Regions from separate parts of the Yersinia canariae genome, predicted to be linked through region 1. Evidence: predicted binding sites of a transcription regulator. Region 1 holds the regulator's gene; each other region holds the start of a gene.

Region 1 (10,703 bases):
GCATGCTGATTGGAACATTACACAGGCCAATAATTTTCGCTTTGCTATAACGGGTAACGGCCTCAGTGACGATACCGGCTGGGTTGGTAAAGTTAATTATCCAAGCATCCGGTGCCAGTTTCTCAACTTTAGCCGCAATATCCAGCATCACGGGAATGGTGCGTAGCGCTTTAGCAAAACCACCAACGCCAGTCGTTTCCTGCCCGAGCAAGTTATATTTCAGACCCAAGCGCTCGTCCGCCGCCCGGGCTGGCAGTTGGCCGACACGGAATTGTGTTAGAACAAAATTGGCACCCTCGATAGCGGTGTCCAGTGAGAAGTGAACACTAACTTTCACGTGTTCCAGCCCATGGCGGTCCAGCATTCTGCGGGTCAGCGCGGCAATAATCTCCACTTTTTGACGGCCTAACTCGACATCAGCCAGCGCCAGTTCAGTGACGGGTAACTGGTCAATACGCTGAATTAATCCGTCAACTAGCTCAGGGGTATAGCTACTGCCGCCACCAATAATGGCAATTTTAAAGGTTTTCATCTTTGGCCTCCAAATGGGTAAATTAGAAATGAGAGCGCTCTCATTTGAGTGAGAAGACTAACGATTAACCAAAAACAAAATGGGATAGTGCTCACAAGAATGGCAGTTTGGGGTCAAGAAAATAGGCAAGACGTGATCCCGGTTGCAGAATTTCACTGTTGCCTGAGATCTGGTAGATGGTTTAGTTTGGCTAATTAATCTCTATTGCGCTGTTTCTCTGCCGCTGCGGCGAGTTTTCAGCGAAAATGCGCATTCTGTTACGTAAATAACCGTAAATGGGTGGCATTGCGCGGGTCAGCTCTCTAGAATCAAAGCGCTTTTCCGTTGTTCGCATCCTACAGAAAGGAACCGTTAATGTTCAAACGTACTTTAGTGACTTTCATCGCACTTTGCTCCCTAAGCGCCGTCACGCCCGCGGCTTTAGCTGCCGGTGAACCTCATGTGTTGTTAACAACGTCGGCTGGGAATATTGAGTTAGAACTCAATAGCCAGAAGGCACCGGTTTCAACACAGAATTTCGTTGATTATGTCAACAACGGCTATTACAACAACACCATCTTCCACCGCGTTATCCCCGGTTTTATGATTCAGGGCGGGGGTTTTACTGCCGATTTTAAACAGAAAACGGCTAAAACACCGATCAAGAATGAAGCGGATAACGGCTTGCGTAACCTGCGTGGCACCATCTCTATGGCCCGCACCGCAGATAAAGACAGCGCCACCAGCCAATTTTTCCTCAACGTAGCAGACAATGCTTTCCTCGATCATGGCCAGCGTGACTTTGGCTATGCTGTGTTCGGCAAAGTGGTTAAGGGTATGGATGTGGTAGAAAAAATCTCCCAGGTTCAGACAGAAAACGTTGGCCCGTATCAGAATGTGCCGGTTAAACCGATTACAATTCTGTCAGCAAAAGTTCTACCTTAATCATCTCGCCATCAGCCTTCTTCCCGGAAGGCTGATTAACCCGCCTAAAATCCCATTTCTGCCAGAAATTAATCAACAGGTTGCATATAATCAATTATCTGTCTCAGTGTGGGGTAAAGGTTCATGAGTGAAGCATTGCTTATCGCGAAAGCGCAGCCGGCACAGGATTTAGTGATTTTATCGGCATTGGCAAACCGCCATGGGCTGATTACAGGCGCGACCGGGACCGGAAAAACGGTCACATTACAAAAAATGGCCGAGCAATTCTCCCGCATTGGTGTTCCGGTATTTCTGGCCGATGTAAAAGGCGATTTATCCGGTATTGGTGCTGAAGGTGTCGAATCGGAAAAGCTGCAAGCAAGGTTGGCGGCGATAGGGGTAACTGACTGGCAACCCCAAGCATGCCCGATTGTCCCTTGGGATATTTTTGCTGAAAAAGGTCACCCAATCCGAGCAACCATTTCTGATCTTGGCCCACTGCTGCTGGGGCGCTTGCTTGATCTCAATGACGTGCAAAGTGGTGTGCTGCAATTAGTCTTTAAAATTGCGGACGACAACAATTTGCTGCTGCTGGACATGAAAGATTTACGCGCTATCGTGCAATTCGTCGGCGATAATGCCAAACAGTTCCGCACGCAATACGGCAATATCACTCCAGCCTCGATTGGTGCCATCCAGCGCGGTTTATTGACCTTAGAAGAGCAGGGAGCTAATCAATTCTTTGGTGAGCCAATGCTGGATATTCACGATTTGATGCGAACTGGCAGCAATGGGCAAGGTGTTATCAACCTGCTGGCTGCTGACCGACTGATTAATCAACCTAAACTCTATGCCATTTTCCTGCTGTGGTTATTGGCCGAGCTTTTCGAGCAATTACCGGAAGTGGGGGATGTGGATAAACCTAAATTGGTCTTTTTCTTTGATGAAGCCCATTTATTGTTTACCGATGCTCCGACGGCGCTGGTGGATAAAGTTGAACAAGTTGTGCGCCTGATTCGTTCAAAAGGGGTGGGTATCTATTTTGTGACACAAAACCCGCTAGATATTCCGGATAAGATCCTCGGCCAATTGGGGAATCGGGTGCAACATGCATTACGCGCTTTTACCCCTCGCGATCAAAAAGCGGTTAAATCCGCCGCGCAAACTATGCGGGCGAACCCGGCATTCAGTGCCGAACAGGTGATTACCGAACTGGGCGTGGGCGAAGCACTTATTTCTTTTCTTGATGAGAAAGGGCGGCCCAATATTGTTGAGCGCGCCATGGTGATTGCTCCGCAATCCAAAATGGGGGCGCTGGATGTCGCTGCACGCAATCACGCCATCAATCATTCGCCATTGTATGGCCGCTACGAAGAGATGGTGGACCGAGAATCGGCCTATGAGAAATTGTCTGCTGATGGCTCATCCACCTTGGGGGACGCGGCGTCTGGCGGGGCGAAAGCACCTGAGCAGCCGAATGGTCACGGCGGTGGTCTGATGGATGGGCTGAATGATTTGCTGTTTGGTTCTACCGGCCCGCGTGGTGGTAAACGTGATGGTATGGTGCAAACTGCCGCCAAAAGTATGGCGCGCGATCTGGGCCGACAAATTTTGCGCGGTGTTCTGGGGTCTATTACCGGTGGGCGCAAGCGTTAACTCGATGTTTTGGATATGAAATGCTGTTATTGATCGATAATTACGATTCATTTACCTACAACCTTTACCAGTATTTTTGTGAACTGGGCGCGGAGGTGGTGGTTAAACGTAATGATGAAGTGCAACTGACTGATATTGAAAAATTATCACCGTCTCATTTGGTCATTTCTCCCGGCCCCTGCACACCGAATGAGGCCGGGATCTCTTTGGCCGCTATTCGCCACTTCGCCGGTCAGTTGCCAATCTTGGGCGTCTGTCTTGGTCATCAGGCGCTAGGGCAGGCTTTTGGCGCGCGGATTGTGCGGGCGCGGCAAGTGATGCACGGCAAAACAACCGCTATTCGCCATACTGGTGAGGGGGTTTTTCGTGGGCTTAATCAACCGCTGACCGTGACGCGTTATCACTCTTTAGTCATTGCCGCCGACTCACTGCCTGATTGTTTTGAGCTGACTGCGTGGACGGAGCAGGGCGGTGTAATGGATGAGATTATGGGTATCCGCCATCGTAGTTTGCCGCTGGAAGGCGTGCAGTTCCATCCGGAGAGTATCCTCAGTGAGCAAGGTCATCAATTATTAGATAATTTCCTTAGAAATTAATTAGTTGATTTGTATGTCGTCAATTAAATAATTTTTCATTTGCCTGATTGTGATTTTTTATGCATATTTTGTGATTATATTTTCACATATCAGTAATGGGTAGTTTAATGGTTTATCAGGGTGGGCAGCGTAATGGCAGATAAATTAGCAGTGAATCGCAGTACATTCGATCAGGTTATTTTGCCTGTTTATGCACCAGCGCAGTTTATCCCGGTAAAAGGGAAAGGTAGCCGGGTGTGGGATCAGCAAGGCACGGAATACATTGATTTTGCAGGTGGAATTGCAGTCACAGCACTGGGGCATTGCCATCCGGCATTGGTGGCGGCATTGCATCAGCAAGGTGAAATGCTATGGCATACCAGTAATGTATTCACCAATGAGCCAGCGCTACGTTTAGCGCAAAAACTGATTGCCGCGACCTTTGCTGACCGGGTGTTTTTCGCCAACTCTGGCGGCGAAGCAAATGAGGCCGCATTTAAGTTAGCCCGCCATTACGCTATTGAACGCCATAGTCCTTATAAAACTAAAATCATTGCCTTCCACAATGCATTCCATGGCCGCACCCTATTTACTGTATCAGTCGGGGGGCAGCCAAAATACTCCGATGGTTTTGGTCCGAAACCCGCTGATATTATCCATGTGCCTTTTAATGATTTGGCAGCGGTAAAAGCAGTAATGGATGACCACACTTGCGCAGTCGTGCTGGAGCCGATCCAAGGGGAAGGGGGCATTACCTCTGCGACGCCAGAGTTTCTGCAAGGGGTGCGTGCGCTCTGCTCCCAACATAAAGCGCTGTTGGTGTTTGATGAAGTTCAAAGCGGCATGGGGCGCAGCGGTAAGCTGTTTACCTATATGCATTATGGTGTCACGCCAGATATCCTCACTACGGCTAAAGCATTGGGCGGCGGGTTCCCTGTCAGTGCGATGCTGACAACAGAAGAAATTGCATCAGTGATGGCCGTCGGAACACACGGTACCACTTATGGTGGCAATCCTCTGGCCTGTGCGGTAGCAGAAGCCGCATTGGATGTGATTAACACCCCTGAGGTACTTGATGGTATTGAACAGCGTCACGGCGTGTTTGTGCAGGCTCTGCAAGAAATTAACAGCAAGTATCATGTGTTTAGTGATATTCGCGGCATGGGGTTGTTGATTGGGGCAGAATTAACACCGCAATATCATGGTCGTGCGCGGGAGTTCCTGACCGAGGCGGCAGCGCAGGGTTTGATGATTCTCAATGCGGGGCCAGACGTACTGCGGTTGGCACCTTCACTGGTGATTGAGCAAGAAGATATTCAGCTAGGTATGGCGCGTTTGGAACAAGCCATCGCCAACCTGGTAAAAGGCTAAGTGGCCTCATGGAGAGGGCTTAACCTCTCCATTTTACGCCTTACTCTGCAATCTATGGCTGCGCCAAATACCGTGGTGCGGCTGTTGTTGCCATGCTAGGGATGAAACGGTATGCATTACGCTAAGATGCGACAAGATGCGGCGTAAATTGCGTTCCAATTCAGAGATTTGGGTGTCGGGATCGATATCCGGCATTTGCACAAAATCGTTATTCCCCTCACTGCTATCCGACTCCAGCCGTTGCTGGCATTGCTGTATCGCCATTTCACATAGCTGTAAATAATCTTCCGCCAATTTAACGGTTAACCGGACGTGGCGTTTATCTGCATCTGCGGGCGATTCTCCCAGTGGATAGGCCCGGGTCAGGATAGTCATCTCGTTGATATGCCCGACAATAAGTTCGCTATGTGTGGCCCATAGGCGCATGTCTGATAAATATTTGGAGTTGAATCCCGGCTCCTGCATGGCCTGATTCAGTGAGTTAAGAACAGCATTGCTGGCTTTGTTCACCTGAATGCGCTCATAGGACAGTTCCCCAACATCTGGCTTAGGTTTCAGTAGGATACGCAGGATACTCTGATAACTCTCTAGCGCCTGATGCGCATTTTTACGCAGTAAACCGCTTTGCCACTGAGGCCATAACCAGAGTGCACTGGCAAAGGCCAATGCGCAGCCGATTAACGTATCCAGCAACCGCGGGATCAAAAAGTCCGCCCCTTCTCCGGTCAATAGCTGCAAGATATACACCGTAGTGATAGTTCTAAAAATGACTGACAAGCCATAGTTTTTGCGTTGAACCAGATAGGCTACCAATGTGATGAGTAACATGATGCTCAGCGTGGTGCCTTCCGGCATTTTAAAGTGCAGTAAAGCTGCCGCGAGTAACAGCCCTATCAGGGTGCCAAGGGCGCGGTGATGAATACGGATCTTCGTGGCGTTATAGCCGTTTTGTGTCACCAACATGATGGTGAGTAAAATCCAGTAAGGTTTAGGCAGGTGGATCAGGTTGCCGATATAACTGCCAGCAGCCAGGGTGACGCCAATCCGGCCAGCATCACGTAATGCACTGGATTTAAAAGATAAGTAGCCGACAAGCGCCGGCCAGAACGGTTGGGATATCTGGCTGGACATCAAATCACGGTCATACTGCGGGCGCTGGTCGCTCAGAATTTGGGTAATATGACTGATATGGTAATAGCAAAATTGCGCCACTGGATTATTAGGATGTTGCTGGGCAATCTCTTCCAGTTCTACCAGTGCATCACCGGCGCTAAAGCCGGTTTTCGCGCGGTGGTGGTAGAGAATATCATCGGCAATGGTGCGCATTTGCGTTGAGATAATCTGTATATTGCGCTCAAGGACCTTTTCTATAGGTGTCTGCTCAATCAGCTCTTGCGTTTTTTCTGACTGATTCATTGCCGCAGTGATGTGTTCTTGCAAATCGAGGGCCATCTGAAATAGTGTCAGTAACCGTTTTTGCTCTTTCTTGGTGGTGTTAGGAAGCAGGTTAAATTGTTGATAAAGTTGATTAATTTCATCCATGATACCTTGCTGTTTATCCAACAACTGCGGTATTGCCTTTTCCGTTTCCCGGCGCTGGCCAAATAAACGGAATGTCGCATCGCAATAATTGGCCAACAGATGGTAAAGCTGGCTCAATGGCTCACGGATGGGCTGGTCCTTACATAACCGGAACCACAGCCAGGTAAATACGCCGTACCAGAGAGTCCCCACGGCACACATCAATGGGGCTTGCCAGATGGGCGCGCGACCTATCATGCTGAGACTGAAAATCGCGGCAATCAGTGCGGCCGGGAGCAAACGGCCATTGAGCTGACTGATGGCACCACTTATCCCCAATGTTAATGCGAGGCCAAGCAGCACCACTGGCAATGGGATATCCCACAGCAACAGTTGTTGAGTTAGATAGCTACTGAAGGTAAAGAGAGCCCCGCCGACAATCAGTCGCCGGAAGAAATGTTGATGAGGGGTATCTAGCGAAGCAATGTTACAGCAAGCGGGTATCAGGGAGAACATCAACCCCAATCGTAAATCGCCAATAGCAAACCCCAATGCCGCGGGTATGCACAGAACCAGCGTTTGGCGGAGAGCATAGTTAACTTCAGGATGATAAATAAGCCGTTGCCAATTCATGTAGGCCCCAGGAGTTTATTAATCACACAGATGAAGAAAACCAGTGCCGGGTTAGCGGCACTGGTTTATAGGGAACTAACGGGTGCCGTAAACGACAATCGTTTTACCGTGTGCGGAGATCAGATTTTGATCTTCCAGCATTTTTAGTATCCGCCCCACCGTTTCGCGGGAGCAGCCAACGATTTGACCAATTTCCTGGCGGGTAATCTTTATCTGCATCCCATCTGGGTGGGTCATGGCATCGGGTTGTTTTGCCAGATTAAGCAGTGTTTGTGCAATGCGCCCAGTGACATCAAGGAAAGCAAGGTTACCCACTTTCTCAGATGTTATCTGTAAGCGATTCGCCATTTGTGAAGACAGGCGCATCAAGATATCTGGATTTACCTGAATCAACTGACGGAATTTTTTGTAAGAAATTTCAGCCACTTCACAGGCGGTTTTTGCTCTAACCCAGGCACTACGTTCTTGGCCTTCTTCAAATAATCCAAGCTCGCCGATGAAATCTCCCTGGTTTAGATAGGAGAGAATCATCTCTTTACCTTCTTCATCTTTGATAAGCACCGCAACGGAGCCTTTCACGATGTAGTAAAGCGTTTCGGCCTTTTCACCTTGGTGAATTAGCGTACTTTTCGATGGATATTTGTGGATATGGCAATGAGACAGGAACCATTCGAGAGTCGGGTCTGTTTGTGGCTTGCCGAGAACCATTCGCTGTTATCCTCTGTTGTTATCGCTGCCTAATTAACAGGGCTCAGAGTTCCCTGTACGGCGTGCTTATAAAATACACTTTCATTTAGCATATTAATTTGCTCAACTGCCGAAAGGTATAGCCAAGATACGTACCGGGTAGAAACCCTTCACTGAGTATTGAGAAGCTACCCTATTTAATTCTAGAAACAACACTTTCGATTCTGTTTGTAGCACAGGATGAGGCCAGTGTCTTGTGTTGTATCGCTTCAGCATGATGAACATCGGGTTACATTGCCAGTTTGTAAATGAAAGGGTAGTCTGAACCAGAAAATTTAACCGGGAGCAAGAGTTATGCAGGCACGTGTAAAGTGGGTTGAGGGACTGACATTTTTGGGTGAGTCGGCTTCAGGCCATCAAGTTTTAATGGATGGGAATGCGGGCGATAAAGCACCAAGCCCGATGGAAATGTTGTTAATGTCGGCAGGCGGCTGTAGTGCAATTGACGTTGTTTCCATTTTGCAAAAAGGCCGTAACGATGTGCGCGATTGCGAAGTGACGTTAACTTCGCAGCGCCGAGAAGAGGCACCGCGCCTGTTTACGCAAATTAACTTGCATTTTATTGTCAGCGGCAAGGGCTTGACCGATAAAATTGTTGAGCGCGCGGTTGAACTTTCGGCTGAGAAATATTGCTCGGTTTCTCTGATGCTGGGCAAAGCGGCGACCATTACCCACAGTTTTGAAATCCGCGAAGTCGCCTAAGCAAACCCTTCGTCCTTGAAGCTGCGGGGCTGTTAGCTGTGCTCGCTCACCCGAATCACTGACTTATGTAAGCTCATCGGGATGAGTTCGCTTGCCGCCTACCCGCAGCTCCAATGACTTTGGATTGGGATAGTGTTAACCAATTTTTTTCCCTTCCAGCAATTGCTGCACCAATGGCGCCATAATCAACTCCATCGCCAGCCCCATCTTCCCGCCTGGGACTACCAATGTATTGATATTTGAAATAAATGATCCCTGTAGCATCGCCAGTAAGTAGGGAAAATCGATTTGATCCAAACCCCGGAAATGAATGACGACAAAACTTTCATCCAGTGACGGAATGGCTTTGGCGGCAAATGGGTTAGAGGTATCGACGGTCGGTACCCGCTGGAAGTTAATATGGGTGCGCGAGAACTGGGGGGTGATGTAGTTAATATAGTCATCCATGGAGCGCACCACGGAATCCATGACCGCTTCACGGGAATGGCCGCGCTCGCCGGTATCCCGGACTAATTTCTGAATCCACTCCAGGTTAACGATGGGGACTACGCCAACCAGCAAATCTACATGTTTCGCGACATCATGATGTTCAGTCACGACCCCGCCGTGCAGGCCTTCATAAAACAGCACATCAGTCGGCTCGGGTAGCGACTCCCAAGGAGTGAATGTGCCGGGAATCTGGTTATAGGGCACGGCTTCATCATAGGTATGCAAATACTTACGTGAGCGCCCGGTTCCGTGCTCACCGTATTGGGACACACTTTCTTCCAACTGACCAAAATCATTGGCTTCTGGGCCAAAATAGCTGATATGTCGGCCTTGATCCCGCGCTTTACGGATGGCGGCATCCATTTCCGGGCGAGTGTAGCGGTGGAAACTGTCACCTTCAATTTGTGCCGCGCGAATATTCAATTGCTGGAAAATTTTGCGAAACGCCAAACTGGTGGTCGTGGTTCCTGCGCCACTTGAGCCGGTAACGGCTATAACCGGATGTTTAATTGACATATTAGCTGTAACTCCATGGGGTTAGATCCTCAGTGGACAGGCTGAAATTGGCTGTTTTTTTATCGTTAATGGCTATTTTTAGGGCAAAGTGTCCAGCTTGTCACTCTGATTTTACTCGAAGAGTGTGGCGACAACGCGAGGGTTATGGCAACTCTTCTGCCCCGGCACGAAATGCACCACGCGGCATAATATTGATGGTTTCGTGTAGTTCAGACCACACTAATACCGCCTCACGACTCACTAATTGGCGGCGCACATCTTCGACTTTTTGTGCCAATGAGCGCTCTTGCTCGCCGTAATCGGTGCCTTCACGTAACACAAAGGTTTCAAGCAGATTATCCAGTGTTTCACTATCGACTTGCTGCCAGGGGATAATCATGACTGTTGCTCCAAATAGGGGGAAAGCCAGGCTGGAATACGTTGTTCCAACCACATTTGTGGGTGTTTTAATGAGCCGCCGACAAATCCGACATGGCCGCCATGCTCAGTTAACTGATAATCAATGTTACTTGGTAATTCCTGCCGGTTGGGGATAACGTCGGCCGTCATGAATGGGTCATCATTAGCATGAATGATAAGCAATGGCGTTGTAATTTGCGGTAGCAGTGGCAAAGCGCTGCAACGCCGATAGTAATCCAGTGCATCATTGAAGCCATGTATTTTCGCCGTTATGACATCATCAAACTCTTTGATTCGCCGCAGCCCTTTCAATTGCGCCAGATTCAACGGCAGGCTTCCGGGGTAATGCAACAGCTTACGAGTGGCATTTAACTTGAGCTGATTCAACAAATAGCGCTGATAAACACGTGAGAAACCTTGATCCATTCGATTCGCGCAAGGTTCGAGCATCAGGGGGGCAGAAACCACCACGGCGGCCTCTAATAAACTATCGCGCCCTTGCTGTGCCAGATAGCAAGCTAACATATTGCCCCCCAAAGAGACGCCGACAGCGGCCGTTGGCACCTGACCATAGTTTTCCCGCAGCCAGCGCAGGAAGAAACGCGCATCTTCTGTTTCACCGGAGTGATAAATGCGAGACTTGCGATTAGGTTCTCCAC
Region 2 (10,703 bases), 1.5 Mb from region 1:
ATTTGTTTTAAAATCGGGGAGGTTAGGACTTCCAGCTCAGTTAGTCGTTGGTAGCAATAACTGCTAGCCATCAGAATTTTGTCGATAAACGCTGGGTGGCACATCACCTCAACAGAATTAATCGCATTCTCGTCAGCGACGTCCAACAGTTGCAAAAATGACTGTTCCGTCAAATCTTTGCCATAAAAACCAGCATCAAACCATTCAGTGCTGCGGGGGTTGTTAAGCACAATCTTTTGCTGTTGCACCGCATGGCGATCAATACGTAATGGCAGTGACTTTTCGTGGGCAAAAGATTCAATCAGCGGATAAATCTGAGGCAACATATGGACATGGTGATGGCTATCAATATGCGTGGGGGGACGGCCAAAAACAGCGATAAATTTATCAAACTGCGCGACCAGCTCTTGGACAATTTCATCCAGATTTAATTCACCCGTTTCGGCCCGCTCCCATAGCCATTTACCCAGTTCTCCCTCTGCATCAACCAAAGACGGCATAGCCGTTAAAGGCCGGCCATAAGTTAGAACAAAGTGCATACCCACTGGCAACAATGGGTTCTGCGTGCTGAGTTCTGCGGCATGATAAATATCCGCGCAATTTATCATCGCTGTAGTTGATGAGACAATACCATGCCGAAATGCTTCAATGATCCCGTAACTTTGACCTTTGCATAGACCAAAATCATCTGCATTAACAATAAGTAACTTTTCCATTGAGCGTGCCTTGTGGGTCTATTCCGGTAGCAATTATCTGACCGGAGACTAATCGGATAAACCCTCTCTGACGCAATTGAATTTCTTACGATAATTTCCTGGCGTAAAAGAGGTCAATTTCTTGAAGTTTTTGATAAATAACGTGGTATCGCTGTATCCCGCTTCAAAGGCAATGTCCGAGACAAAATAATTCGTCACCTCAAGCTGCGTTTTGGCAAAATTGATTCTAATTTCATTAATAATTTGCATCGGTGTTTTCTGGTAATAACGCCGGGTTGCACGAGTCAGATACTCTTGAGTTTTGCCCGAAAGTTGAATCATATTCACCAGCGCTTTTTCACCAAACATCGATTTATCGTGCATTTTGTCGATGCTGGTTTTTAGCCATAGCGGAATATCGTCATTGACCTCAGTCTCTTTATAATGACTGATGCGGTTAGTGACATAAAAGGTCAGTAACTCGACCAATTCTGTCAACTCGTCTTCCCTAAAGTGCGGTGTAGAAATAGCTGATTCAATATAAGAAAGAAAATCACCTTTCAGGCGGTAGGCTTGCGAGGCAACAATAGGTCTGGAGAGCAGATGAAAATAATGCTCTTCAAAGAAAGACTTTCTGATCCCCACATTTAAAATTCGCGTGGCACCAAAGTCGTAAAAACTTTGATGATGGGAGCCCATGGGGATAAAAACGAAATCACCGCGTTCTAAAAAGACACGCTTGCCATTGATTTCCTGATAACACATACCGGTTAATATCAGTGTATATTCATAGTAATCGTGCTGATGTAAACCAGTCGCACTCTCCGTTTTGTTATAAATAAACAGATGGAATTCTTTTCCGTTAAAAAAGTCTTTTTCACGTACTAATCTGACTTCCATCTTATTTACCTTCACTCTCTTATTTAAAACAACGGATAGATTGGTGTGGATCAGCTGAGCTTTTGATGTAATTCAATCAGCTCTGCAATTAATTCTCGGGCTAACATTGCATTCATCAAATGATCCTGAGCATGTACCAATACTAGAGTGACACGGGTTTTCCCCTCACCTTGGTCAGTTTCAATAAGCCGAGTCTGTACCAGATGCGCCTCATTCAATGCTGCACGAGATTGCGCCATCAGCTCTTCTGCTTGGGCAAAATCACCTGTTTTGGCATGTTTCAACGCTTTATAGGCCAAACTCCGCGCCTGACCGGCGTTAATAATTAACCCCATGACCACATCTTCTAGTTCATCAGTAGGTTGCGCTTCATCAACGATTTTGTCTAAATCAAACATACTGTTGTTACTCCGTAAATTAATACTGTTAATTAAAGCCGTTTTGCCTTGCGACATCTGCAAACCAATAACCACTTTTCTTTATCATCCGCGACTGATCCACGATATTCAACCGTACTAATCCATAGCGGTTTTTATAAGCATTGAGCCAAGACCAGCAATCAATAAACGTCCACAGGTGGTAACCTTTGCAATTACTGCCCTCTTGTAACGCACGATGTAACCATTTTAAGTGCTCGCGAATAAACTCAATGCGATATTCATCATCAACCTGACCTGACGGGGTAATAAATTGCTCTTCCCCCTCAACACCCATGCCATTTTCAGAGATATAACATGGGATATTGCCATAATTCTGTTTCAGGTCTGTCAGGATGTCATACAGGCCTTTTTCATAAATTTCCCAGCCACGATGTGGGTTCACTTTCCGCCCTGGCATCTCATAGAAACTAAACAAGTCTTCCGGCGTTTTCACCTGCCCCCGAGGGGTTGGAATATCTTTCGCCTTAACTCTTCTTGGCTGGTAATAGTTAACCCCTAATAAATCGACAATGCCATTGGCAATAAGCTGGCAGTCACCAGATTCAATATGTGGTAACAAATCGTGCTCGCGCAGCAATGCTATCAACTCATCCGGATAAACACCTTTCGTGACAGGGTCAAGAAAGCTGCGGTTAAGTAGCAAATCTGCGCAGTTAGCGGCCGATTTGTCAGCAATACTGTCAGAGCGAGGATACGTCGGGGTGAGATTCAAAATGATGCCAATATCGCCGCCCAGCATTAGTTCTCGATATTTTTCAACGGCTTTGGCGTGCGCTAGTACACTATGGTAGGCCACGGTCACCGCGCGGCTAAAATCCACCACACAAGGATAATGTAAGTCACTCAGGTAGCCCGCTTCGACCGGCACAACTGGCTCGTTAAAGGTAAACCAGTGTTTTACCCGGTCACCAAACAGGGTAAAACAGATTTTGGCATAGCGAGCATAAGCATCCACTACCGCGCGGCTTTCCCACCCCCCTTTCTCTTGCATACACAGTGGCATATCAAAATGGTAGAGGTTGATAAACGGTGTGATGCCATTCGCTAATAAAGAATCAATTACCGCGTTATAAAAGGTGACGGCTTTAGGGTTAAGCTCACCGTCACCACTTGGAATCAGTCTCGACCATGAAATCGATGTCCTGAAAGTATTATGTCCTAATGCTTTTAACAGCAAAATGTCCTGCTGATAATTATCGTAAAAGGTGGAGGTGTTTTCCGGGCCAATTTGACCATGAAAACGTTCTGGAGCAATATCATACCAATAATCGAAAATATTTTGGCTCTTACCATCCTGCAATGACGCCCCTTCAGATTGGGTTGCAGAAGTGGCACTACCCCACCAAAAACTCTCGGGAAATTGATATTTCATTCCAGCCTCCAACCTCGTACGTTAAATGGGTTTTACAATTAGAATTTCAAGCTATCAGCTATTTCTTCTTCGCTTTGAACTTCACGATCTATTTCGTTTTGTGCTTTATTGGCAATAATCACAAACGGCAGATAAATCATTGTTGCAATGCCGAGGTTGAACAAACTTAATAGCATTGCAGCGATACTGCCGTTGGTGTTAAAGAAAGCCCCCAACCCGACAGGCATTGTCCACGGAGCAATATTGGTAATTGGCGGAATAAAACCGGTGTAATACGCAATGGAAGTGATGATGGCTAATACCGGTTGAACCAGAATAAACGGAATGAAGAACAGCGGGTTCATAATAACCGGTAAACCAAACAGAATCGGTTCGTTAATTTGGAAAATACTTGCCGGTGCCCCCAGTTTTGCCACCTGACGATAATCTTCACGGCGGGAACCAATAAAGATAGCAATAACCAGACCAAGTGTTGCCCCAGTGCCGCCGAGGAAGATATAAGAATCAACAAAAGGTTTAGCCCACATATGGAATTCTTTGCCAGCAGCCAATGCCGCAGCAACTGAGCCATATTGGGTATAAGTTGCCACGTTTTCCAACGCAAACGGCATCATAATGCCACTTTCCAGCGCAGATAATGCCATCGCGCCGTGTATCCCGAAGAACCACAGCAGTGAGGAACACATCACATACACCCAACCCACAACACTGCCCATTTTAGATAACGGAGCTGAAATGGTGTCCATAATGATCTGGTGGAAGTTGGTGCCATGCAACCCAAGGGCATAAGCAATCACGCCCATGAAAGAGAGGATGATAAAACCAGGAATCAATGCAGAGAAAGAACGAGAAACTGAAGTCGGCACACTATCAGGTAGACGGATAACCCAGTTGCGGCGCACGATGAAAGCGAACACCTCTGCAACCACCAAGCCGATGATAATACCGGAAATAATATTCGCGCCGCCCAACCAGTTAGCACCCACCGCATAAGCATCGCCCACACTGTATGGGGTCACGGTCATAAAGGCAGCAATCGCCAACAGTGCCGAAGCCAGAGGATCGACTCTTTTCTCTTCAGCCAAGGCCATACTGATAAAGAATGGCGTCATTAACGACATGATTCCAAGGGTACCGTTATAAACATTGCCACCTATTGCTTTAAAACCATTGAGCGTGGTGATGGTATCCGCATCCAAACGGATACCCATAGAGAAAAAGAATGACCCTTCACCAAAGCTTAAGAAAACGTTATTTATAAGGACAAACATGGCCCCTGTTAGGGTTAACGGCATCAAACGGATAAACCCATTTTTGATAGCATTAATATGTTGCTGTTTGCCAATTTTAATGGCGAAGGGCAATATGGCCCTTTCCAGTGAATTAATAAATGCGCTCACAGTGCTCCCCTTATTGTTTTGCTTTTTTTATTGCGGCAACAGCAGCTTTTAATACCCCTAAACCATCAACTTTTCCGTACAGAATTGAATCAATCACTTCGACGGGTTTGTTAGGGAACATTTTGGTGACCTCGGGCAACATGTAAGCAATCTGCGGCCCTAATAGGATCACATCTGCTTCAGTGCCATGCTGTGCTGCCAGCGCTTCCGGGTAAGCATTGATTATCACTGGCACTTCATACTTCTCTGCTTGCACTTTCATTTTGGAAACCAGTAACGATGTAGACATACCAGCAGAGCAAAATAGATAAATTTTTTTCTTTTCCATACCCAACACCTTTTGATGTTCAAAAGACACAAGTTATTCATATGCCAGTGCAATGGTGAATTCCCTTTATCTGAACTTTATCGTGCCCCTTGCCCAGCTCCATTGTTTCTGGTTGTCGGCAGTATACGGAGTTGACAGCCAATACAGTAATCCTAGCACAAGCATAATCGTCTCTAATTGACTTTCCACATTGATAGCCTTCACATTTCTTAGTTATTACAATGTGATGGTTATCGCAAAATGATTATTTTTTTGCTCGGCGAATTAAGTTTAATTCATTTGTATTTCAGGTGGTTAGTTTTTATTGAAGGATTTTGGAACAACAAGGGATAGCGATAAAATCTATTGAAACCTATAAAAAGATAAATTAGGGAATCTTATTGGTTTGATAATCGTTTCATCCAGACTTTCTCACTTTTAGCCTGAGTTCACCCCGTCAGCTTTATTCGTGAAGCGAAGTGCATAGCCACTATTCTCTTCTCCACACACGGTTTAGAGGCAAAAATAGCCGATTTCTACTTAATACTCTAAAGTTAACAGGTGTTTGCATATTTATGGAGTGGCTAATGACGTTATTAGGATATAAAACACCAACTTCTCGACTGCCTTTGCAGGTATTAAAATTCCTCATACTCAGTGTGTTTATCTCGACACCAGTGATAGCAGCCCCTCCCACCACAGTGACCGTCGCTGAACTGCAAGATGGGCTGGATCATCCCTGGTCCCTGGCATTTTTGCCGGAAAATGGAGGGATTTTAATCACTGAGCGTTCCGGGCAGTTACGATTATGGCAGCAAGGAAAAGCGCTATCAGAGCCCTTAAAAGGGGTGCCTGCGGTGTATGCCAAAGGGCAAGGTGGCTTACTTGAAGTGGCATTATCACCGAAGTTTGCTCAAGATAGGCGCATTTATCTCAGTTTTGCCGAAGAGGGAAAGGATGGGAAAGCCGGTACAGCAGTCGGCTATGGTCGCCTTAATCCGCAAGGAACTGCCATTGAAAACTTCACTGTCTTTTTCCGCCAACAACCCAAATTATCAACTGGCAACCATTTTGGCGGTAAATTAGCTTTTGATGAACAAAACCATCTCTTTATCACCCTAGGTGAAAATAATCAGCGCCTGACAGCTCAGGATTTGAGCTTGCATCAAGGTAAAGTTGTCCGTCTAACCCTCGACGGTAAGGTATCAAAAGATAATCCCTTTACTAATAAGTCACCGGCAAAACCAGAAATCTGGTCCTACGGCCATCGCAATCCGCAAGGGCTGGCACTTAACCCATGGAGTGGCGTGATGTGGTCTAATGAACATGGGCCGAAAGGTGGCGATGAAATAAATATCCCCGAGGCTGGAAAAAACTACGGCTGGCCATTAGCAACGCATGGCGTGAATTATTCTGGTTTGCCGATCCCTGAAGCCAAAGGTACGCATCTTGATGGGACTGAACAGCCCGCTTATTACTGGGAAAAATCGCCAGGTATCAGTGGGATGGCATTTTATAATGCCGCTCGATTCCCAGCCTGGCAACACTCACTATTCATTGGAGCATTAGCGCAAAAAGAGTTAATTCGCTTGCAACTGGATGGCGATAAAGTCATTGCCGAAGAGCGCCTGCTGGGTTCGCGCGGCGAACGAATCCGCGATGTGCGCATCGGACCTGACGGCTATGTTTATCTGTTGACGGACGAGAGCGATGGTAAGTTACTAAAAGTCGGCCTTGCGACTAATCCATAATTTCCCAATATATCTCCGACAAAAAGCCGGAAAATCTTCCGGCTTTTACATGATTACTGTCAGTGACGAGTTATAACAAATTAACGATCCGAAGAAGCCTGCCACAAATTGAGCTGCCCATCGGCAACATGCTGATCAATCGCACGTAATTCTTCTGCACTGAAGTTCAGATGACCCAAGGCGGCGCAGTTTTCCTCCAATTGCTCTGGGCGGCTAGCACCAATTAAAACCGATGTAACGCGATTATCTTTCAACAACCAACTTAATGCCATCTGCGCCAAAGACTGCCCACGTTGTTCAGCTAATTCATTCAACAATTTGATGCTGCGCAGATTTGCCTGTGACAGCATATTTTCTTTCAGCGATCCGCCTGCTTCTTTCTTCATTCGGGAATCATCCGGAATACCATTGAGATATTTTCCAGTTAATAATCCCTGTGCTAGAGGTGTAAAAGCGATACAGCCGACACCCTGTTTATCCAAAGTATCTAATAGGTTTGTCTGCTCAACCCAGCGGTTGAGAATATTATATGAGGGCTGATGGATAAGCAGAGGGACTTTCCATTCTTGCAATAACTCCGCCATTTTGGCAGTCCGCTCAGAAGAATAGGAGGAAATTCCGACATACAGAGCTTTACCGCTTTGTACTGCCTGCGCTAATGCTGATGCAGTTTCTTCCATCGGCGTATTTTCATCAACACGGTGGGAATAGAATATATCCACATAATCCAACCCCAGACGTTTTAAACTTTGATCTAAGCTGGCAAGCAGATATTTCCGCGAACTACCGGCACCATAAGGACCGGGCCACATGTTATAACCAGCTTTAGTCGAGATTATCAATTCATCACGATAAGGTTTGAAGTCGTCTTGCAACAACTTACCGAAATTTTGTTCTGCCGACCCCGGTGGTGGCCCGTAATTATTGGCTAAATCGAAATGGGTAATTCCCAGATCAAAAGCTTTACGCAGTAATGTACGTTGTGATTCTAATGTATTGTTAAAGCTAAAGTTATGCCAAAGTCCAAGTGACAGTGCCGGAAGCTGCAAGCCACTTTTTCCACAAAAGCGATATTGCATTTGGTTATATCGGGAAGGATCTGCGTTGTAAGGCATGATGGCTTCTATCTCCATTTATTGTATTTTTGAAACAGCATTCCTATTTTAACCCTATCTTCTACCACTGCAAGCACCCCGCCCTTTCTGCATCAAATCTTACTCTATAATTCATATATCCGAATGCTGCCATGGCTTATTTGTACTACAATTATTGCCACTCTAATGAATAACTATGGAGGGTTTTTTATGACTGCAATCGATGTCATGTGGGTTGGGCTAGGTGGTGGGATCGGCTCACTATTACGATGGTGGATAGGGCTCGGTGTCGGCAAAATATATAAAGGTAATTTCCCCCTCGGCACTTTTCTAATTAATATTTCGGGGGCATTTGTGATTGGTTATCTGAGCATTCTTTTTAGTGTCGACTGGCGCGATCGCTATGGTGACCTCATGAATGCAGCCGTGTTAACCGGTATTTTAGGCGGCTATACCACTTTCAGTAGCATGCAATTAGATGCGGCAAAACTGTCTACAACCCGAGGCAGAGCTATTGCTGCTGGATATCTGATTATCTCTGTATTAGTCGGTTTAGCGGCAGCCGCGTTTGGTGCATGGCTGGCTTATTAGTCAGAGGACTAATTTATTAATCGGAGAGAATTGTTATGCCGAATCTTATTATTTTAGTTTTTGTTGGTGGTGCTTTTGGTGCCATGTGTCGTGAGTTTATTATGTTATCAGTACCGCGACTGGCCGATGGCTTCCCGATGGATATCTTTGCAGCCAATATCATCGCCGCATTTTTATTAGGGCTAGCCACCTCCTTCTTTAAAAACGGTAAAATTAACCAATATGTCCATTTGATGGTGGGTACCGGCATCATGGGTGGCCTGTCGACATTTTCCAGTTTCGTATTTGGTGCCGTCGAAATGATGAAAACCCCCAGTGGCATTCTAGTGTCAATCTGTTATTTGGTTGCTAGTTTAATCGTTGGTTTTATCGCTGTTGAATTGGGTTTAATGGTCGGCCCCAAAGAAAAACCTAAAGATCCACAAACCACCACAGAATAAGAAAGTGTAGGGATATTTTGAGGTATAAAAACACCCTCATCATGAGGGTGTTTTTATGCGTATTTGCTGATAATCCAATAGCGTTAATCTAATTTCTGACAATTACCAAAGAACATTTCGGTAATAAGAGAGTTATTAATCGTATCGCCATTTAAGGTCCTGACCAGCAGTTCACTCCCCAATAATGGCAGTGAGAACACCATATCAGGGTTAACCCGTTTCACTTTCTTCATATTCTGTGTTTCATTGACTAATGCCAGTGTTTTCGTCCCTTCACCAGCAATTTCTTTCGCTGCCAAAATAGTAAAGGTGTTGTCGGCATCATTGTTGCACAATGCAATAATATATTTTGCCTTGGCGGCACCAGCCAGTTTCAGTGTTTCTACTGAAGAGGGATCTCCCTCGATAACATCCGCATGTGGAGGAAAACTGTGTTGGCTACCTACCGAGCAAACAACAGTGACATCATCACCTCGGTCACGCAGGCCATTATAGACATTGAGTGCCAAAGAATTGGAACCGACAATAATAAAATGATTTTTACGTTCCACGTGATAGATCCTACCTTTAACAATGCGTTTAATATTATTACTGATTATCGGGCCGGCAATAGAAGCAATCGAAGTAGCAAAGACTGTAATACCAGCAATAATCACCGTAAGAGTGAACATTCTCGCCACAGTGGTATGCGGAATAATATCCCCGAAGCCCACTGTTGACATACAAACAATCGCGAAATAGAACGCAGTAGGTAAATCGGTCACTGCCGGTGCGAACTCATCGCCCATGTAAAGTGTACCCAGCATGCTATAGACGATTAATGAACAAATACTCGCGATCGCAAAAAATGTTGCACTGCCGAGACTGTAATGATCAAACTCACGCCAATAAAATAGCAGCGCAACAACGACAATAAGGGAATAAGTCGTCAGTTTATTCTGATCTTTTAGAATAAAGATATTGATAGCAACGAGAGTAAACAACAATAATACCGTAAGAAACCATGCAGTACGGATTTTCATCGCGACTGAAAATGCCATTAATATCAATAGCAACCCAATCATAAACCTTGGAATTTCCAATAATTCGAGAAAACTTAGCGCCTCCTTCCAAGTACTGAAATTGCTCATCGCATCTGTTGAATGAGATAGTGCCCGGAAAAGCACAGGGCTTAACACCAAATACCCATTAATGGCGACCAAAATAGCCAATAAAAGTGGTATTGATACTTTAGTTTTAATTTCCTGTAATATTTTCATCAATAGAGTGACTAAAATTGTTATAGGTGAATCAAGTATAGATAAAAAATGATAAAAATCATGGTCAAATATGATTATTTTTGACCAAAATCAAATGATAATTCGGTTATCCTTATAAAGACAACATCACTCTGGTCATTTTACATTTTGTAAAGTTATCCATACTCAATAATGAGTAAAATAATAATCCTATAGTTGGCATTAATCCCATTTTGGTTAATAATATACAGGTTCATTGGCATATCGGAAATGCCAATGTTCGTAGACTTGAGTGATATCTATCACCCTTAATTTAAGTGTCTTAAATATTCCATCATATTTAACAGATAAATAAGGAAATAAGCATGTCCTACAAATCACTTCGTAATATTGCATTGACTGGTTTATTACTTTCCGCTGCCGCCACAAGTTTTGCAGCAACCACTAGCACAACAGCGACTACCCCGAGTGATAT
Region 3 (10,703 bases), 890 kb from region 1:
TATGACTCAACTTACTTTATCGGCAAATGCTCCCATTGCTGTTCGAGTCAAATCTGCATGAATCAAACTGAATTTCGCTTCCAGCGGAACAGTGCTCGTAACCCTGCCCGGCGACGTAATGCACCAACGCTGATACCTCAATGGCTCCCAGCAGCAATAACAGCACCACCATGGCAATCACCACCGCTAACAACAGGGTAAATAACGTTTTCTTCTTCACAGGTTCACTAATTCTTTAATCGCCGCATTTATTACCCCATCAGCAGCGGTTATTTAGCTTATGCTGCTATGAGTAATAGCCTCGCATTATATGTCATTTTCTGTAGGTAAATTAATGCGGTTATAACTGAATAGATCCCCAAAGTCATTGGGGTTGCAGGTAGGCAATACACGACAAACCAGTCTGTACAGCCTTTAGCTAGCCCGCTGGATGAGACCTCAAAGAGGCTCTCTTAACCCCGATAATCTTGCACAAGTAAGTGATTCGGGTCAGAGCGCGCAGCTAACTTCCCGCAACTTCAAGGACAAAGGGAAAGTGCGTTCGCCCTTCAAGCGACTCGACATAAGGTTAAGATGGACGATTCTATGAATGATAATAATGTTTCTATCGCGGGCAGGTCACCAGTACCACTCTCGGTTCTCGATTTATCACCAATAGCACAAGGCAAAACCCCGCGCGATGCTTTTCATGCCTCGCTGGATTTGGCGCAACATGCTGAAAAGTGGGGTTATCAGCGCTACTGGCTGGCTGAGCATCATAATATGACCGGTATTGCCAGTGCCGCAACTTCCGTGTTGATTGGCTACATCGCTGGCGGAACCAGCACGATCCGCGTGGGGTCGGGGGGCGTTATGCTGCCCAACCATTCGCCATTGGTGATAGCTGAGCAGTTTGGCACCCTCGCTTCGCTGTATCCTGACCGCATCGATCTCGGCTTGGGCCGTGCTCCAGGTAGTGATCAGCGCACAATGATAGCACTGCGTCGCCATCTATCCGGTGAAGTCGATAACTTCCCGTCTGATGTGCGCGAATTACAAAACTATTTTGCTGACGTGCAACCAGGACAAGGGGTACAAGCCGTTCCCGGTCAAGGTTTGCATGTCCCTCTGTGGCTGCTGGGTTCCAGCCTGTATAGCGCGCAACTTGCTGCTGCCATGGGGTTACCTTTTGCTTTCGCCTCACATTTTGCGCCGGATATGCTATTTCAAGCGCTTAAATTGTATCGGGAAAACTTCAAACCCTCAGCTCAGTGGCCGAAACCTTATGCAATTGTGTGTGTGAATGTCGTCGCCGCAGATAGCGAGCGTGATGCCCATTTTCTGTTTACCTCGATGCAACAGCAGTTTGTCAATCTGCGCCGTGGTACACCGGGTCAGCTCCCTCCCCCCGTGGAAGATATGGAGAAAATTTGCTCGCCAGCCGAACAGTTTGGTGTCGACCAAGCACTACGCCTGTCTATCATTGGTGACAAGAACAAAGTTCGCCATGGACTTCAGTCATTATTGCGGGAAACACAAGCTGACGAATTGATGGTAAATGGCCAGATATTTGATCACCAAGCGCGATTGTACTCATTTGAAATCGTCGCCAGTTTGCAACAAGACTTGCAGCCAGTCGATCGTCTGTAATCTATTTACAGGTTAAATATTGCAGACATAAAAAAACCAGCCCGAAGGCTGGTTTTTATTTTTAACCATCTGAGATAGCTAAGACTTATGCATCACCGAAACGACGGCGAGCTGGTGCGGCAGGCGCTGCAGCATCATCGCGACGTGGTGCAGCTGAGCGCTGACCATCACGATTACCACGACGTTGTTCACCACCACCGGCTGGAGCACGGTCACTACCGAATGAACGGCGAGGAGGAGCACCAGCAGTTGCATCACGACGTTCGCCACCGAATGAACGGCCACCGCCACGACGCTCACCACCGTTACCACCCGCTGGACGCTCACGGCGTTCATGCGGCTGTGCATCACCCAACAGCTGCATGTTCAACGGCTTGTTCAGGATACGAGTGCGGGTAAAGTGAGATAACATTTCGCCCGGCATGCCTTTTGGTAATTCGATAGTTGAATGGGAAGCAAACAACTTGATGTTACCAATATAACGGCTGCTGATATCGCCTTCATTAGCGATAGCGCCAACGATATGACGAACTTCAACACCATCATCACGGCCCACTTCAATGCGATACAGTTCCATCTCACCCACATCACGACGTTCGCGACGTGCTGGACGCTCGCCACCATCACGGCTGTCAGAGCGAGGCTCACGACGGCTGTCACGACGGCTATCACCACGATCACTACCACGGTCGTCACGAGAATTGAATTCACGCTGTGGACGACGCGGCGCTTCCGGTGGCAAGATCAGAGGACGTTCGCCCTGTGCCATTTTCAGCAGCGCAGCAGCCAGAGTCTCAATATCAAACTCTTCTTCTGGTTGCAGCTTAGCCAACAATGCACGGTACATATCCAAATCACTGCTTTCCAGTTGTTGACTGACTTTCGCCGCAAATTTAGCTAAACGACGTTCGCTCAGCAATTCTGCGTTTGGCAACTGAACTTCTGGAATAGTCAGCTTCATGGTACGTTCGATGTTCTGCAACAGGCGACGTTCACGGTTCTCAACGAACAGTAACGCGCGACCTGCACGACCTGCACGGCCAGTACGACCGATACGGTGAACGTAAGACTCTGAATCCATAGGGATATCATAGTTAACAACCAAGCTGATGCGCTCAACGTCCAGACCACGAGCAGCAACGTCAGTTGCGATCAGAATATCTAAACGGCCATCTTTCAGACGTTCCAGAGTCTGCTCACGCAGTGCCTGGTTCATATCGCCATTCAGTGCAGCGCTGCTATAACCGCTACGCTCCAAGGCTTCTGCAACTTCCAAAGTGGCATTTTTAGTACGAACGAAGATGATCGCGGCATCGAAATCTTCAGCTTCCAGGAAACGTACCAGTGCTTCATTTTTACGGTAACCGCCGCCAACTTTCCAATACACTTGGCTAATGTCAGGGCGAGTCGTCACGCTAGACTGGATACGAACTTCCTGTGGCTCTTTCATAAAGCGACGAGTAATACGGCGAATGGCTTCTGGCATGGTAGCAGAGAACAGCGCGGTCTGATGTTCAGCCGGGATCTGTGCCAGAATATTTTCGACGTCTTCGATAAAGCCCATACGCAGCATTTCATCTGCTTCGTCCAACACTAAACCTTTCAGGCCGGACAGGTTAAGGGTACCGCGTTTCAGGTGGTCTAACAGACGACCTGGGGTACCAACAACAACTTGTGGCCCCTGACGCAAAGCGCGTAATTGGACGTCATAACGTTGGCCACCGTACAAAGCCACAACGTTAACGCCTTTAATATCTTTAGAGAAGCTAGTTAATGCTTCAGCAACCTGAATCGCCAACTCACGGGTTGGAGCCAGTACCAGCACCTGTGGTGCTTTCAGTTCTGGGTCAATGTTGTGCAGCAGCGGAAGTCCGAAAGCAGCAGTTTTACCGCTACCGGTTTGCGCCATGCCAAGAACATCGCGACCGTTCAACAGGTGTGGAATACATTCCAATTGAATTGGAGATGGTTTTTCGTAACCCAAAGCAGTAAGGGCGGAAAGAATAGGAGCAGACAGCCCCAAATCAGCAAAAGAGGTTTCAAGCTCAGTAGTCATGTACACGTGCCTCATTAATAATGGCAGCCAGTCTACATAACTCGTCGAGAAAATTTTCAGTCATTTTCATTGAAAAGTGTGAACCGGCTCAAATTAGATTATAAAACGAACAAAAATGCCATCACCTGTTAGGGTGATTAACGTTGGTAAAAACCAAGGTATATCAGGCTGATAGTTGTTCGTCAGCTATTGCTGGTCCGATTCCGATAGGTCGTCTTGTTCTTGGCCCAAAAGCGCCAATTCCAACAATGCATAGCGGTGCTCAACAAAGTTATGAACGTTGTTAGCTACCGTCAGTTTGAACAGCGCCGAAGCGGTGTCCTTGTCCCCCAGACTTAGGTAATGTTTACCTAAATAGAAGTCAGTTTCACTGAGATGCTCAGCGAGCGAAGTGTTATCCATTGCATCTGCCTTGAGCCGTTCCATCAGCGTTTTTTCGCTGATTGTGCCCAGGTAGAATTCGACAATATTCCATCCCCATTGCCCTCTGTCCGATTTTTCATAGCGCTGTTGTAGCGCTACTGTAGCTGCCTTGGGATCGATCTCTCTTTCCACCAGATACAGCCATAACGAACGGAAGGGATCATTTGGATCGTCTTGATAAAACGCCTGCAGATCATCCTGCGCCAACGGGAGTCGACCGCCATAATACAGAGCGATACCCCGGTTTAAACGCGCGTAATTGTAAGTTGGATCAAGCTCTAGTACAGAATCAAACGCTTCATAGGCAGCATCAAAATTGCCTGCCTGCGTTAAATAAATGCCCAGATAGTTAAAAACTTCTGGCATATCAGGACGAATAGCTAACGCTTGCGAAAAATCATTTCGCGCTAGTGCCCGTAGCCCGAGGCTATCATACAGCACTCCGCGCTCATATAAAAGCTGCGCGCGCTCATCATCCGTAAGTGCCCGACTTGCAAGGATTTGTTCCATGCGCGCCAGAATCACTTCCTGCTGCAACGTAGGTTGCAACGGGATTGCCAATACCTCGTCTTTACGCCAATCATGGTTGCTGCATCCTGCCAGCATGAGTGCTGTCACAACGTAACACCAGCGCAAGAAAGGCTTCATTTCCTACTCCCGAAGACAAACATTGGATAAATATCCTTTCATCCATTTGTTTAACACAAGAGCATCCTGCCCTCGAGATAACACAGCCCCTCACTCATAAGTAAGGAGCTGTGGAATACTAATTACTCTGCTGCTTCTGGTGCCGGTGCTTCTGCGTCAGGAGTCGTAGCTTCTTTGATGCTCAGGCGAATACGGCCCTGGCGATCAACTTCCATTACTTTCACTGGCACTTCTTGGCCCATTTGCAGGTAATCTGTCACTTTCTCTACACGCTTGTCAGCGATTTGAGAAATATGCACCAGACCTTCTTTACCGCCGCCGATTGCTACAAATGCACCGAAATCAACGATACGAGTGACTTTACCCGCATAGATACGGCCCACTTCGATTTCAGCAGTAATTTCTTCAATACGACGGATAGCATGTTTTGCTTTATCGCCGTCAGTTGCTGCAATCTTAATGGTACCATCATCTTCGATTTCAATGGTGGTGCCAGTTTCGTCAGTCAGCGCACGGATAACAGAACCACCTTTACCGATCACATCCTTGATTTTCTCAGGATTGATTTTCATGGTGTAGATACGTGGAGCAAACTCAGAGATATCGCCACGCGGTGTGCTGATAGCCTGTTCCATAACACCCAGAATGTGCAAACGCGCACCCTTAGCCTGGTTCAGAGCCACCTGCATGATTTCGCGGGTGATACCTTCAATTTTAATGTCCATTTGCAGTGCGGTGATACCGTCACGGCTACCAGCTACTTTAAAGTCCATGTCGCCCAAGTGATCTTCGTCACCCAAGATGTCAGACAGAACAACAAAGTTTTCATCTTCTTTAACCAGACCCATTGCGATACCGGCAACAGCGGCTTTAATCGGCACACCTGCATCCATCAGGGCCAGAGAAGCACCACAAACAGAAGCCATTGAGGAAGAACCATTAGACTCAGTGATTTCAGAAACCACACGTATAGTGTAAGGGAACTCGCTCGGGCTTGGCATTACTGCCAACACACCACGTTTCGCCAGACGGCCATGGCCAATCTCACGACGTTTCGGTGAACCCACCATACCTGTCTCACCAACAGAATATGGAGGGAAATTATAGTGTAGCAGGAATGAGTCAGTACGCTCACCCATCAGCTCATCAATATTTTGTGCATCACGTGCGGTACCCAGCGTTGCGGTAACCAGCGCCTGAGTTTCACCACGGGTGAACAACGCAGAACCATGGGTACGCGGCAAGACGCCAGTACGCACATCCAGACCACGGATCATGTCTTTTTCACGACCATCGATACGCGGCTCACCACGCAATACGCGGCTACGAACAACGTCTTTTTCAACGCTGCCCAGGATATCCTGAATTTCCGCAGCATCTAAAGTATCGTCTTGCGCTAACAGCGCTTCAGTCACGTCAGCTTTAATTGCATCAACTTGGGTATAACGCTCTTGTTTCTCGGTGATGCGATATGCGTCACCCAGACGAGCTTCGGCCAGCTCAGCAACGCGCGCACGCAGCGCTTCGTTAACAGCTTCTGGCTGCCAATCCCACTTAGGTTTGCCAGCTTCAGCAACCAAGGCATTGATATTTTCAATCACAACTTGCTGTTGTTCGTGGCCGAAGACGACCGCGCCCAACATTTGATCTTCAGACAAAATGTCTGCTTCTGACTCAACCATTAATACCGCAGCAGCAGTACCGGCAACAACCAAGTCCAGACGGCTCTCTTTCAACTCGTCGGTGGTTGGGTTCAGTACGTACTGGTCGTTGATGAAACCAACGCGAGCAGCACCGATTGGGCCGTTGAATGGAATACCTGACAGGCTCAGCGCAGCTGATGCACCAATCAGTGCCACGATGTCTGGGTTAACTTGTGGATTAACAGAAACCACAGTTGCAATCACCTGAACTTCATTCAGGAAACTGTCTGGGAACAGTGGACGAATCGGGCGGTCAATCAGACGTGAAGTCAGTGTTTCGCCTTCACTTGGGCGGCCTTCACGACGGAAGAAGCTACCTGGGATACGGCCAGCAGCGTAAGTACGCTCCTGATAGTTAACAGTCAGAGGGAAGAAACTCTGGCCTGGTTTTGCTTTCTTTTGGCCAACAACAGTAACGAATACTGCGGTGTCATCCATGCTTACCATAACAGCAGCAGTTGCCTGGCGCGCCATCATGCCTGTTTCAATTGTCACGGTATGTTGGCCGTACTGGAATTTACGAATAATCGGAGTCAGCAAAATAGTATCCTTATACTATGCGGTGCCGGATCGTATTGACGATCTCATCCACCTGTTACTAATACCTTCACACTGCATCCTCGCGACTAATGACAATCCTTAACTCCCATTGAGTTAAAGTCTCTCATTAGCCGCGCGAACCTCTGCACCGGAAGATCCTATGTTCAAAAAATAAAGAACAGCAATATACTAGCGTATTTTATCATTGCTTCTTAGAAAAAAGGGGCCAATTTGGCCCCTTTCTCCCGAAACTCGCAGACTTAGCGACGCAGACCCAGACGCTCGATCAGGGAAGCATAACGCGCTACATCTTCACGCTTCAGGTAGTCCAGCAGCTTACGACGCGTGGATACCATACGCAGCAGACCACGACGACTGTGGTGATCTTTTTTGTGCTCAGAGAAGTGACTTTGCAAATGGTTAATTTGAGCAGTCAACAGAGCAACCTGAACTTCGCTTGAACCGGTGTCATTGGCACCGCGACCGAAGTCAGCAACGATTTTAGCTTTCGCTTCAACACTTAGAGACATGATACAACTCCAAATATATAGATAAATTAAGACAGGCGCCGATCTCTAATTCAGCAACCCAATATGTAAGCCGCACTATTCTACTCTTTGGAATGCGGGATCGCAAGAAAGGCCGCTTAGGCTTACTCCGCGTATTCCACAACCAAACGCTTCGGAGCTACACGGCCATCTTCTGCAATCGTGCCAATACCAATGAAATTACGCTCTGTACCTTCAGTGATACGGACCATTCCTTCATCAGGAGCCCCAGAGACATGTACCGGTTGCCCCTGTTTTACATAGGCGGCTACCGCAGGTAACAGATTGACTTCAGGGAAGTTTAATACTGCGCTGTCCATCGGCAATAGCAGCGAATCCAGTTCGCTGTTTGGCGAACGCTCTTCCGATTGCGCTGTTTCGACCATCGCAGCCAACTGTTCTAACGTCACCATGCGATCACTGGGGTAAGTCGCCACTTGCAACCGACGCAGATAACTGACATGAGCACCGCAACCCAACAATTCGCCCAAATCATCAATAATGGTGCGAATGTAAGTTCCTTTAGAACAATGAATTTCCAGCTCAAGGTCATTACCTTCCCAACGAATAAAGAGCAATTCGTAGACAGTAATGCTGCGCGCTTCACGTTCTACTTCAATCCCCTGACGGGCATATTCGTACAGCGGCTTACCTTGGTGCTTCAGTGCAGAATACATCGACGGCACTTGCTGGCTATCGCCGCGGAAACGGTCCAGCGCGGCATCCATCTGCGCCTGCGTGACATTAACTTCCCGCTCGCTGATTAATGCGCCTTCGGCATCTGAAGTATCAGTGCGTTGGCCTAAACGAGCAACAACCCGATAACGTTTATCTGAATCTAGCAGAAATTGGGAAAACTTGGTCGCTTCCCCTAAGCAGATAGGCAACATACCGGTCGCCAAGGGATCAAGCGCACCAGTATGACCTGCGCGGTTAGCACTAAAGAGACGTTTTACCTTCTGTAAAACATCATTAGAGGAGAGGCCCAGCGGCTTATCCAATAACAGAATGCCGTTAATGTCACGGCCGCGACGACGTGGACGACCCATTACTTCTCCTCGTCGTTTCCTGGATTAACCTGACGCTCTACATCATTTTTGATGACGTTAGTTACCAGGTTAGACATCCGCATCCCTTCAATTAGAGAGTTATCGTAAGCGAAGGTCAGTTCTGGCACGATACGTAAACGCATCGCTTTCCCCAGCAGGGTCCTGATATAACCGGAAGCATCTTGCAGTGCTTTGATGCCATTTTTAACTGTATCCGGGTCAGCATTATCAGTTAACACGTTCAGGAAGGTCACAAAGACTTTAGCGTAAGCCAAATCACGAGACAGTTCGATACCTGACACAGTAGCCATGCCAACACGAGGGTCTTTGATTTCGCGCTGTAAGATGAGTGCGATCTCTTTTTGCATTTCTTGTGAAACACGCTGAGAACGGCTGAATTCTTTTGCCATTGGGATTCTCCAGACAATTTGGGGGGCCAAGGCCCCCCAAATGGATATAAGCAAATCAGAGGTGGTTAAGCGATAGTACGTTTAATTTCGATAATTTCGAAGACTTCGATCACATCGCCAGTACGGACGTCATTATAGTTCTTAACGCCGATACCACATTCCATACCATTACGAACTTCGTTGACGTCATCTTTGAAGCGGCGCAGGGATTCCAGCTCGCCTTCATAGATAACCACGTTGTCGCGCAGAACACGGATTGGATTATTACGCTTAATCACACCTTCAGTGACCATACAACCAGCAATCGCGCCAAATTTCGGTGATTTGAATACGTCACGAACTTCAGCCAAGCCGATAATCTGCTGTTTGTACTCAGGTGCCAGCATACCACTCATCGCCTGCTTAACTTCGTCGATCAAGCTATAAATGACTGAGTAGTAACGCAGATCTAAACCTTCGGTTTCAACAACACGACGCGCTGAAGCATCAGCACGGACGTTGAAGCCAAGGATGATTGCGCCAGAAGCGGCCGCCAGTGTTGCATCAGTTTCGGTGATACCACCCACGCCTGAGCCCACAATGCGGACTTTCACTTCGTCGGTCGACAGTTTTTCCAGCGAATCACAGATAGCTTCACAAGAACCCTGTACGTCAGACTTGATGACGATGTTCAGTTCAGAAACTTCACCTTCGGTCATGTTCGCAAACATGTTTTCCAGTTTAGATTTCTGCTGACGAGCCAGCTTAACTTCACGGAATTTACCCTGACGATACAGTGCAACTTCACGTGCTTTTTTCTCGTCACGAACAACTGTCACTTCGTCACCAGCAGCAGGAACACTGGACAGACCCAGGATTTCTACTGGGATAGACGGGCCCGCTGACGTGATATCACGGCCCAACTCGTCACGCATCGCACGCACACGGCCATACTCAAAGCCACACAGCACGATATCGCCTTTGTTCAGCGTACCTTGTTGAACCAGCACGGTAGCAACTGGGCCACGGCCTTTATCCAAGAAGGATTCGATAACAACACCACTAGCCATGCCAGTACGAACGGCTTTCAGTTCCATGACTTCTGCTTGCAGCAGAATTGCTTGTAGCAAATTATCAATACCAGTACCGACTTTCGCAGATACTTCGATGAATGGAACATCGCCGCCAAAATCTTCAGATATGATACCGTGTTGAATCAATTCAGTTTTAACACGATTTGCATCAGCAGCTGGCTTATCGATTTTGTTCACTGCAACCACAACCGGCACATTCGCCGCTTTGGCATGCTGAATAGCTTCGATAGTCTGTGGCATCACGCCATCGTCGGCTGCAACAACCAGCACCACGATATCAGTCGCCTGAGCACCACGGGCACGCATTGAAGTAAACGCGGCGTGTCCTGGAGTATCCAGGAAGGTGATCATGCCGTTTTCAGTTTCAACGTGATAAGCACCGATGTGCTGAGTAATACCACCGGCTTCACCCGACGCCACTTTCGTGGAGCGGATGTAATCCAGCAGAGAAGTTTTACCGTGGTCAACGTGGCCCATGATGGTCACAACCGGAGCGCGGTGCTCGGCTGCAGCTTCAGCGCCAGTATCACGGTCGCTCATCAGTGCTTCTTCCAGCTCGTTTTCACGACGCAGGATAACTTTGTGGCCCATCTCTTCAGCAACCAGCTGTGCTGTTTCCTGATC

What was found. Region 1 encodes CRP, which controls carbon source genes, mostly activating them, when cyclic AMP is high. Its sites were predicted from a motif close to ATGTGANNNNNNTCACAT; they were not measured.
Positions count from the first base shown of each region.
Region 2: the regulator CRP is predicted to act here: its motif matches at 5,357-5,374, upstream of F0T03_RS05280 (PTS sugar transporter subunit IIB).
Region 3: the regulator CRP is predicted to act here: its motif matches at 3,762-3,779, upstream of yrbN (protein YrbN).

Region 1 covers NZ_CP043727.1:4,390,672-4,401,374, reverse strand. Annotated here, with positions in the region: gene F0T03_RS20250 (6-phospho-beta-glucosidase) at 1-532, opposite strand, end outside; gene ppiA (peptidylprolyl isomerase A) at 887-1,456, shown strand; gene F0T03_RS20240 (helicase HerA-like domain-containing protein) at 1,580-3,091, shown strand; gene F0T03_RS20235 (aminodeoxychorismate synthase component II) at 3,112-3,687, shown strand; gene argD (bifunctional acetylornithine/succinyldiaminopimelate transaminase) at 3,820-5,037, shown strand; gene F0T03_RS20225 (YccS/YhfK family putative transporter) at 5,071-7,191, opposite strand; gene crp (cAMP-activated global transcriptional regulator CRP) at 7,267-7,899, opposite strand; gene F0T03_RS20215 (OsmC family protein) at 8,233-8,640, shown strand; gene F0T03_RS20210 (phosphoribulokinase) at 8,776-9,645, opposite strand; gene F0T03_RS20205 (YheU family protein) at 9,788-10,024, opposite strand; gene F0T03_RS20200 (hydrolase) at 10,021-10,703, opposite strand, start outside.
Region 2 covers NZ_CP043727.1:1,131,841-1,142,543, reverse strand. Annotated here, with positions in the region: gene chbG (chitin disaccharide deacetylase) at 1-716, opposite strand, end outside; gene chbR (transcriptional regulator ChbR) at 765-1,610, opposite strand; gene chbA (PTS N,N'-diacetylchitobiose transporter subunit IIA) at 1,646-1,993, opposite strand; gene F0T03_RS05290 (glycoside hydrolase family 1 protein) at 2,022-3,407, opposite strand; gene chbC (PTS N,N'-diacetylchitobiose transporter subunit IIC) at 3,446-4,807, opposite strand; gene F0T03_RS05280 (PTS sugar transporter subunit IIB) at 4,818-5,135, opposite strand; gene F0T03_RS05275 (PQQ-dependent sugar dehydrogenase) at 5,702-6,865, shown strand; gene mgrA (L-glyceraldehyde 3-phosphate reductase) at 6,946-7,980, opposite strand; gene F0T03_RS05265 (fluoride efflux transporter FluC) at 8,170-8,550, shown strand; gene crcB (fluoride efflux transporter CrcB) at 8,586-8,990, shown strand; gene kch (voltage-gated potassium channel protein) at 9,074-10,249, opposite strand; gene hdeB (acid-activated periplasmic chaperone HdeB) at 10,594-10,703, shown strand, end outside.
Region 3 covers NZ_CP043727.1:570,598-581,300, reverse strand. Annotated here, with positions in the region: gene F0T03_RS02765 (hypothetical protein) at 17-220, opposite strand; gene F0T03_RS02760 (luciferase-like monooxygenase) at 574-1,629, shown strand; gene F0T03_RS02755 (DEAD/DEAH family ATP-dependent RNA helicase) at 1,715-3,685, opposite strand; gene yrbN (protein YrbN) at 3,675-3,749, opposite strand; gene nlpI (lipoprotein NlpI) at 3,872-4,756, opposite strand; gene pnp (polyribonucleotide nucleotidyltransferase) at 4,879-6,999, opposite strand; gene rpsO (30S ribosomal protein S15) at 7,260-7,529, opposite strand; gene truB (tRNA pseudouridine(55) synthase TruB) at 7,652-8,596, opposite strand; gene rbfA (30S ribosome-binding factor RbfA) at 8,596-9,006, opposite strand; gene infB (translation initiation factor IF-2) at 9,072-10,703, opposite strand, start outside.